DNA from 2 places in the Rothia sp. HMSC061D12 genome. Region 2 is predicted to be linked to the other one. Evidence: predicted binding sites of a transcription regulator. Region 2 holds the regulator's gene; the other holds the start of a gene.
What was found. The regulator HspR, encoded in region 2, represses chaperone genes until heat shock. The targets are predictions, from matches to a motif close to AAGTTGAGTCNNNNNGACTCAACTT.
Positions count from the first base shown of each region.

Region 1: a site for HspR is predicted at 2,096-2,120, ahead of clpB (ATP-dependent chaperone ClpB). Genes of this name have one in related genera too.

Region 1 is NZ_KV830305.1:1,356,812-1,361,232, forward strand. Features, by position in the region: gene clpB (ATP-dependent chaperone ClpB) at 1-2,043, opposite strand, end outside; gene HMPREF2682_RS05320 (aldo/keto reductase) at 2,311-3,174, shown strand; gene HMPREF2682_RS05325 (MerR family transcriptional regulator) at 3,182-3,601, shown strand; gene HMPREF2682_RS05335 (TMEM175 family protein) at 3,852-4,421, shown strand, end outside.
Region 2 is NZ_KV830307.1:292,361-296,781, reverse strand. Features, by position in the region: gene HMPREF2682_RS07855 (nucleotide exchange factor GrpE) at 1-98, shown strand, start outside; gene HMPREF2682_RS07850 (DnaJ domain-containing protein) at 395-1,387, shown strand; gene HMPREF2682_RS07845 (heat shock protein transcriptional repressor HspR) at 1,391-1,897, shown strand; gene trmB (tRNA (guanosine(46)-N7)-methyltransferase TrmB) at 2,158-2,964, opposite strand; gene HMPREF2682_RS09485 (hypothetical protein) at 3,172-3,315, opposite strand; gene HMPREF2682_RS07835 (amino acid permease) at 3,600-4,421, shown strand, end outside.

The sequences.
Region 1 (4,421 bases), on a different contig from region 2:
GACCTCGTCGAGCAGGACCACCGAGTAGGGGCGACGGCGTACAGCCTCGGTCAGCTGACCGCCCTCTTCATGGCCGACGTATCCGGGAGGGGCACCGACCAGGCGAGAAACGGTGTGCTTCTCGGAGTACTCGCTCATGTCGATACGCACCAGGGCGCGCTCGTCATCGAACTGGAACTCAGCCAGTGCCTTAGCCAGCTCGGTCTTACCAACACCGGTCGGGCCCAGGAACAGGAAGGAACCAATCGGGCGGTTCGGGTCGGAAATACCGGCGCGGGCACGGCGCACAGCGTCAGAGACAGCGACCACTGCGGCTTCCTGGCCAATGAGGCGGGCACCGATGCGCTTCTCCATTTCGAGCAGCTTCTCGGACTCACCCTGCATCATGCGACCTGCGGGAATGCCGGTCCAGGAGGAAATCACCTCGGCGATATCGTCCGCGGTGACCTCTTCGGAGACCATGGACTCGCTCTTGGCGGTGTCCTCGGCACGCTGTGCTTCTTCCAGCTCAGCCTGCTTTGCGGGAATCTCACCGTACAGCAGGCGGGATGCCTCAGCGAGGTTACCCTCGCGCTGTGCCACCTCTGCGCGGGAACGCAGCTCGTCAATCTGGGTCTTGATGTCACCCACACGGTTCAGGCTAGCCTTCTCGGCCTCCCAACGAGCGTTGAGGGCGTCAAGCTGTTCCTTCTTGTCAGCCATGTCCTTGCGCAGCGCCTCCAGACGCTCAACCGATGCGGGATCGGTCTCATCGGCAAGTGCCAGCTCCTCCATGGTGAGGCGGTCCACAGCGCGGCGCAGCTGGTCGATTTCCTCCGGTGCAGAGTCAATTTCCATGCGCAGGCGGGATGCTGCCTCATCAATCAGGTCAATTGCCTTGTCAGGCAGCTGACGGGAAGGAATGTAACGGTTAGACAGGGTTGCTGCGGCAACCAGCGCGGAGTCAGCGATCTGCACCTTGTGGTGTGCCTCGTAGCGTTCCTTCAGGCCGCGCAGAATACCGATGGTGTCATCCACGCTGGGCTCGCCCACGTACACCTGCTGGAAACGGCGCTCCAGTGCGGGGTCCTTCTCGATGTTCTCGCGGTACTCGTCGAGGGTGGTGGCACCAATCAGGCGCAACTCGCCACGAGCAAGCATGGGCTTGAGCATGTTGCCTGCGTCCATGGAACCTTCGGATGCGCCAGCACCGACAACGGTGTGAATCTCGTCGATGAAGGTCACAATCTGGCCCTCGGACTTCTTGATTTCTTCGAGGACTGCCTTCAGGCGCTCCTCGAATTCACCGCGGTACTTTGCGCCTGCGACCATGGAGCCCAGGTCCAGGCTAATCAGGGTCTTGCCGCGCAGGGATTCGGGCACGTCGCCAGAAACCATGCGCTGCGCCAGGCCTTCCACGACGGCGGTCTTACCGACGCCGGGCTCACCAATCAGCACGGGGTTGTTCTTGGTGCGGCGGGAAAGCACCTGCACAACGCGGCGAATCTCAGAGTCACGGCCGATGACCGGGTCGAGCTTGCCTGCGCGAGCAATAGCGGTCAGGTCGGTGCCGTACTTTTCGAGCGCCTGGAAGGTGCCCTCGGGGTCGGGGGTGTCCACGGTGCGGTCTCCTCGGACGGTGGGGATGGTCTGTGCGATGAGCTCTGCGGTAGCGCCGAGCTTGTGCATTGCGGTTGCGGTGCTATCGGTTCCGCTGGCAATGCCCAGCAGAATCATTTCGGTAGAAACGTAGGTATCTCCGAAGCCCTGGGCGCGGGTCTGTGCCGCCTGCAGAGCGGAAAGCGCTGCACGGCTGAGGGAGGCGTTCTGCACGGAGGCACCGGATGCCTTCGGCAGCTTCTTGATTTCGGCGGATGCTGCCTCGGAGATAGCGTCTACATCCAGGCCTGCAGCCTTGAGGACTGCTACGGCGACGCCTTCGCGCTGGTCCATGAGGGCCTTGAGGATGTGCGCGGTTTCAATAGTGGGGTTGCCGGCGGTTTGAGCGTTAGTATTTGCCGCCGAGATGACTTCTTGACTCTTGGTGGTGAACTTGTTGTCCATGGTGTTCCTTTCGCATTTCGAGGGGCTTATCCTATGCGCCCCCGCATTACATAACTTGAGTCTACTCCACTCAATTATGTTTCGCAAGCCTCCTGCAAAAAAATTTTCGTATTTTTCGCCCCACCTCACACCCCCTGACCCCCAAACAAAAGCCCCAGTCAAAACTGCATTGTTATACTGATCGGACTCTCGCTGGATTTGCTTGGGAGCCGCTCCCAAGTTGTTAGATGATTATGTTCCATTCATTGACTGAAGAAGGAGAGTGTCATGCTTGACGCGTTGACCATGTCTGACGGTCGTTCCATCCCTGCTCAGGGTTTCGGGGTTTTCCAGATTCCGGCCGAGCAGACTGCTGATGTGGTGGCTCAGGCTATTGAAGTCGGCTACCGCCATATCGATACCGCACAGTCTTACTTCAACGAGGAGACCGTAGGTGAGGGTATCCGTCGCAGCGGGATCGACCGCAGCGAACTGTTCGTCACTACGAAGGTCTGGTTGGACAACTATGGTGAGGATGCCACCTATGCCAGTGTGAAGGCTTCTCTGGAGAAGCTGGGGCTTGAATATGTGGATTTGATGCTGTTGCATCAGCCGTTCAATGATGTTTACGGTTCCTGGCGTGCCCTGGAGCAAGCCCAGGCGGATGGGCTGATTCGCTCCATCGGAGTGTCTAACTTCACTTCAGCTCGCCTGCATGATCTGGGTTCGTTCAACACTGTCTATCCGGTGGTTAACCAGATTGAGATTAACCCCTTCCATCAGCAGGTGGAGCGGGTTGCTGAGCTGCAAAAGCTCGGAGTTACCGTTGAAGCGTGGGCGCCCTTTGGTGAAGGCCGCTCAGGCATGTTCGACAATCCAGTGTTGGCTGGTATTGGCCAGCAGTACGGTAAGTCAGTGGCGCAAGTGGTGTTGCGCTGGCTGTATCAGCGTGGGATTGTGGCACTGTCCAAGTCAGTACACCCGGAGCGGATGCAGCAGAACTTCGCGATTGATGATTTCGCTCTGACTGAGGCGGATATGGCCACTATCGCAGGTTTGGACGCCGGGGCGTCATTGTTCTTTGATCACGAGGCAACCGGCACGGTGGATTACTTCACCGATCTGATTGCTCAGCGACGTAACAACAGCTAAGGCACTCATGAGTAGGTTGTATTCAACGAAGGAGGCAGCTGAGGTCAGTGGTATCGCGGTTGAAACCGTGCGCTACTACTGCAAAATCGGTCTAGTCCCCCGAGTAGTGCGAGATGAGAACAACTACCGTGTCTTTGACGACCACGACATCGCCTGGCTCAAGGGCCTGCACTGCCTGCGCGAATGCGGCATGGGTATCGAGCAAATGCGCCATTACATGGAACTTTGTCTCCAGGGAGAAGAGAGCATCCCGGAGCGCGAAGTCATGCTGATTGCGCAACGCCAGGTTGTTGAGGACAAAATCGCGCTACTTAAGGAGAATCTGGAGTTTATTGATTCGAAGATGGAGTTCTATGCCGGAGTGCGTTCCGGCGAGATTGAATACCAATCGAATCTGTTGCCCCCAGCGTCATCTGAGACTGCCTGATTAGCGGCTCTTCCGAGTTGAGTGTGGGTGACCGGGTGTTGAGCGGGGTTGAGGGTAGAGGTCGAGATCCTTATAAAAGTAAAATGTCTGGAAAAAGGTGTCACACAGGCGCAGATGGTTGGCACCTCCGCACCGTATATTAGTAGGCCGATAAACAAGAAAGAGGGCATCATCAATAAGGTCTTTGTTGATATGCTCGATAAGCTACGCTACGACTTGTCTATGTGAAGAAGAAAGGGGCTCCTGAAAAATGAGCAAAGAAAGACTCACCGCATTTACGGATGCGATATTGGCGATCATCATGACAATATTGGTGCTGGAACTTGAGAAACCGGCGACAGCTGACTGGGCATCGTTTTGGGCACTCAGGGCGCATTTCTTCTCCTATGCGATTTCCTTCTTCTGGCTTGGCGCCATGTGGGTGAATATGCATAACCATTGGCACAGGATCGAGAAGATAGACAACAAGGTGATCTGGTGGAGCATCATCATGCTGTTTTTCGCCTCTTTCTTCCCGTATGTGACAGACTTTGTGAGCGACCACTTCACAAGCCTTTTTGCACAGATGCTTTACAGCGCGGTGGTGATTTGTGTTTCACTATCCAACATGGCGCTTGCGCGAGCGGTCGAAAGGGCTAATGGCTCGACGAGCGCGTTGGACTATAGTAACCGGAAAATCGTTGCGGCTGACCTGAGCATTAAGGCAATTGGCATTGTTCTGGCGATCTTTGTTTATCCGCCGATTAACATGTTTGCAGTTATTCTGGCAGGATGTGAGGTGACCTTCCTACCACATATTGTGAATCGAAAAAACAAAAAA
Region 2 (4,421 bases):
TGGCCGAGGATCATGTCTCCATGGTTCTGCGTTACGGCTACCGCGTGAACGACCGTGTGGTTCGTACCGCTCAGGTGGCTGTGGCTGTCGCACCGTAAGGTGGTCGGCTCAGCAATGGCTGAATAACTAACGACGGGCGGGTGCTCTCCCTGGTGGGGAGTGCCCGCCCTGTTGTTTGCCTGAGCTACTATGCCCAGCGTTGGCGCGGGTTTCGGTGAGCTGTGGCGGCGGTCAAGAGGCTTGTAGGGGCGCAATTTTTTGGACTCAACCCTTTCAAAATTGAGTCAAGTAGACTAAACTTTTATATAGAGTATTAAGACAAGTACGCGGTGCCCCTGCAAGCCGTCCCGTAACCGAGGAGGGCGGCGCATCACCGCAGAAGGAGAAACACAACATGGCAAGTGAAAACTGGCTAACCGACGACTTCTATAAGGCACTGGGTGTCAGCGAAGACGCAAGCGAAAGCGACATCAAGAAGGCGTACCGCAAGCTCTCCCGCAAGTACCACCCGGACCTGAACCCCGGCGACGCCGCAGCAGAGAAGAAGTTCAAGGAAATCTCGGAAGCATACGACGTGCTCTCCGACAAGAAGCAGCGCGAAGAGTACGACCAGATTCGCCGCTACGGTGCCGCAGGCATGGGCGGATTCGGAGGCGGCGGCTTCGGCGGTGGCAGCTACACCGGCTACCCCGGCGCGGACGCATTCGGCGGCTTCAGCAACGGCGGCGCAGGCATCAACATTGACGACCTGCTCGGCGGCCTCTTCGGCGGTAGCGCAGGCGGCTCCCGACGCTCCGCAGGCTTCACCAGCGCCGACTTCGGCGGCATGGGCGGTGGCGGTTTCGGCGGCGCACAGCACGCAGCCCCCGAAGAGAGTACCACCAGCACCCGCATCAGCCTCGCCCAGGCATACACCGGCGCGACCGTGACCGTGTTCCTGCCGGACGGCTCTCACACCGAGGCACGCATCCCCGCAGGCATTAAGGACGGCCAGAAGGTGCGCCTGCGCGGCAAGGGCCTGCGCGGCGGCGACCTGAAGGTCACCGTGCGCGTCTCCGATGACTCCGTGTACTCGCGCGAGGGTAACAACCTGATTATGCGCGCGCCCGTCACCCTCGCTGAGGCTGTCGACGGCGCAGTGATTGAGGTGCCCCTGCCGGATGCATCCACCGTGAAGCTGCGCCTGGCACCCGGCCAGGTCGGCCGCCGACTGCGCGCTAAGGGCCGCGGCTTCAAGGCTAAGGGCGGCGACGGCGACCTGCTGGTCATCCCGGAGATTGTTCTGCCCACCGAGTTGAGCGCAGAGGCAAAGGAAGCATTCGATAAGTTCGTAAAACTGGCTCCGCAGGAGAACCCGCGTAAGGATCTGTTGAAGAAGGCGAAGTAAACCATGGCATCTCGAGAATCATCATCTAAGTCCCGTAACGGTAAGCCGTTGCACAGCGTGGACCTGCCGGTTTTCGTGATTTCTGTGGCGGCTGAGCTGGCGGGCATGCACCCGCAGACCCTGCGCCAGTACGACCGCATCGGCCTGGTCCAGCCTTCGCGTGCGCCCGGTAAGGCGCGCCGCTATTCGCAGCGTGACGTGAACCGTCTGCAGCAGATTCAGCAGCTCTCGCAGGAGGGCGTCTCCCTGGAGGGTATTCGCCGCATTATTGAGCTGGAGTCCCTCGTGGAGGAGCAGCAGGAGCAGATTGCGGCGCTGCAGCGTCAGGTTGAGGACGCGAAGGTGAAGATGGGCATGGCGGAGCGCGTGTTCGCCGCCGGTACCAGCGGCGACGTGGTGCATATTGCCCGCGGTACCCGCCCGGCGCCTCGTCAGCGTTCTTCGGCTGTGGTGCTGTACCGTCAGCGTCACCAGCCGGTTACGGCGGATGATACGAAGCCACAGCGCTAAACCGGCTAAACCCGCTACACTGGGATAAACGGTTCGGCTGTTCTAGCTCATTTGCGCTAGTCGGCCACCCATATAGGCTTGTGCGTCTTTGTGTATACGCCGCGAGAGGGAGGGTAGACCCCCGCCCCGCATGCACTTGGACCCACACACAAGGAGGTGAGGCTCCCCGAATGATCGGGGAGCCTCACCTCCTTAACGTATATTCGCGCTAACCTGCGCCACCTGATGCCGGTGCTGCCTCGGCTTACTTGCGGCGCTGCTTACTTGCGGCGGTAGGTTAGATCGTGCGCGCGGCGGCCCGCCTCCTGAGCCTTACGCTCAAAGCTGGTGAGGGTACGACCCTCCCAACGCGGAGCCCAACCACCCAACGGATCCTCCTCGGTCGCACCGGCGCCGGGGTTCACGTTCTCAAAGTCGGGGTGCGCCTCCAGAACCTCACGCATGACCAGGGCGTACTCCTCCCAGTCAGTCGCCAGACGCCAAATGCCGCCAGGCTTGAGCACGCGCGCAACCTTATCAGCGAACGCCGGGGACACCAGGCGGCGCTTGTGGTGGCGGGACTTGTGCCAGGGGTCCGGGAAGAACACCCACAGCTCGTCCACGGAGTTCTCCTCAAGCATGTTGTCGAGCAGTTCGGGCGCGTTCGCCTGAGCCACACGCACGTTCTCCACGCCGGCGTTGCCCATCTTCAGAAGCAGATCCGCGATGCCGGGGGTGTACACCTCAACGGCGAGGAAGTTCGCCTCGGGCACCTCAGCTGCGCGGTGCACGATTGCCTCGCCCAGACCGGAACCGATCTCGACGACCTGGTACGCCTCACGGCCGTAAATCTTAACCGGGTCGAAGGTCGCCTCGGGTGCGACGGAGGTGTCGGTGCGCAGGCGCGGGATGTCCAGCACGTGGGTGGGGGAGTAGGCGTCCCACGCCTTCTGGCGGCGTGCGGTGAGGCGGTCGCCGCGGCGGACGAAGGAGTAGGGCTGGCGGAAGAATTCCTCGGGAACCGGCTTCTTGGCCTTTTCTTCGGTGGATTCGGGTGCCTGGCTAGGCTGCGTGTTCTCAGTAGACATACCTAAAAGAATAGCGCAGGGCCGCTGCACCGTGCGGTTTCGCGGTTTGCTCGGGCTGGGTGATGCTGAGCTAGCCGTGTGTGGGTAGGTGGTGTGCGCCAGCCTGGGCTGCGTAGAAAGTCAGCGCGCATACAAAAGTGCGGCGGGAACAAAGACTGTTCCCGCCGCACTTTCGTGAGGTTGTTTGAGTGAGTTAGCTTGTGGGGCTTACTTCTTGGAGCCCAGCAGTGCCAGACCCGCGCCGAGTGCGGTCTCTGCGCCGGAGATGAGCTTACCGAAGGTTGCTGCGTCCAGCTTGGAGCCTGCTTTAGGCGAAGCCTTATGCGTTTTCAGGGGCGCGCTCCATCTCAAAATTCTGCTCCCGTTGGGTTCTGTGTGCTTGTGTGGGTATGAGGGGGTAAAATTTGAAATTATGCATTCTCTGCATAACCTTTTATCGGCGATGCAAGAAGTCGGAAGCTCCGCGAAATCGGAGTTTACAAGCCCCAGCGCACCGCGCAAGCTATGGATGCGCGGGAACCGCCTCCTGGCGCGCCGTTCAGGATTATGCACGAATACCAACCACCCGGACTCGCCCCCGAGTGAAATTTAGGGCGAATCGACGCAGGAAAGAGAAATACGTGACACAGCAGCCAATGCAGCACAACTCCGTCACCGGCCTAGACTCCGAAGCTGAGCACTCCAAGCTTCAGCGCGGACTAAGCTACCGACACATTCAGCTGATCGCTATTGGCGGCGCCATCGGCACCGGCCTTTTCCTCGGCTCAGCAAAGACCATCGCCCTGACCGGCCCCTCCATCGTCTTGGTGTACGCCATTATCGGTAGCGTCATCTACTTTGTTCTGCGCGCCATGGGCGAGATTCTGCTCTCTAACCCCAAGTACAAGTCCTTCACCGACTTCATTACCGACATCCTCGGTCTGCGCGCCGGCTTCTTCGTCGGCTGGTCGTACTGGTTCTTCTGGGTCGTCACAGGTATCGCGGACGTCATTGCTATTACCGGCTACATCAAATACTGGTGGCCGGAAATCCCAGCCTTCATCCCGGCGCTGACCGTTATCGTGGCTCTGCTGCTGCTGAACCTGCCCTCGGTGAAGAACTTCGGTGAAATCGAATTCTGGTTCGCAGTCATTAAAATCGTCGCCATTGTCGCCCTCATTATTGTTGGTGCGCTCATGGTTGCCTTCAGCTTCACCGCGCCCGACGGTACCGTCGCCTCTGTAGCAAATCTCTGGGATCGCCCCGGCCCCTCCGGTAGCGGTATCTTTACCCAGGGCCTGACGGGCTTCCTGGGTGCCTTCCAGATTGCGCTCTTCGCCTTCGTGGGTGCTGAGCTGGTCGGTACCGCCGTGGCGGAAACCGAACACCCCGAACGCACCCTGCCCAAGGCGATTAATGCGGTACCCTTCCGCATTGCGCTCTTCTACGCTGTGCCGCTGATGACCATCCTCGCCGTG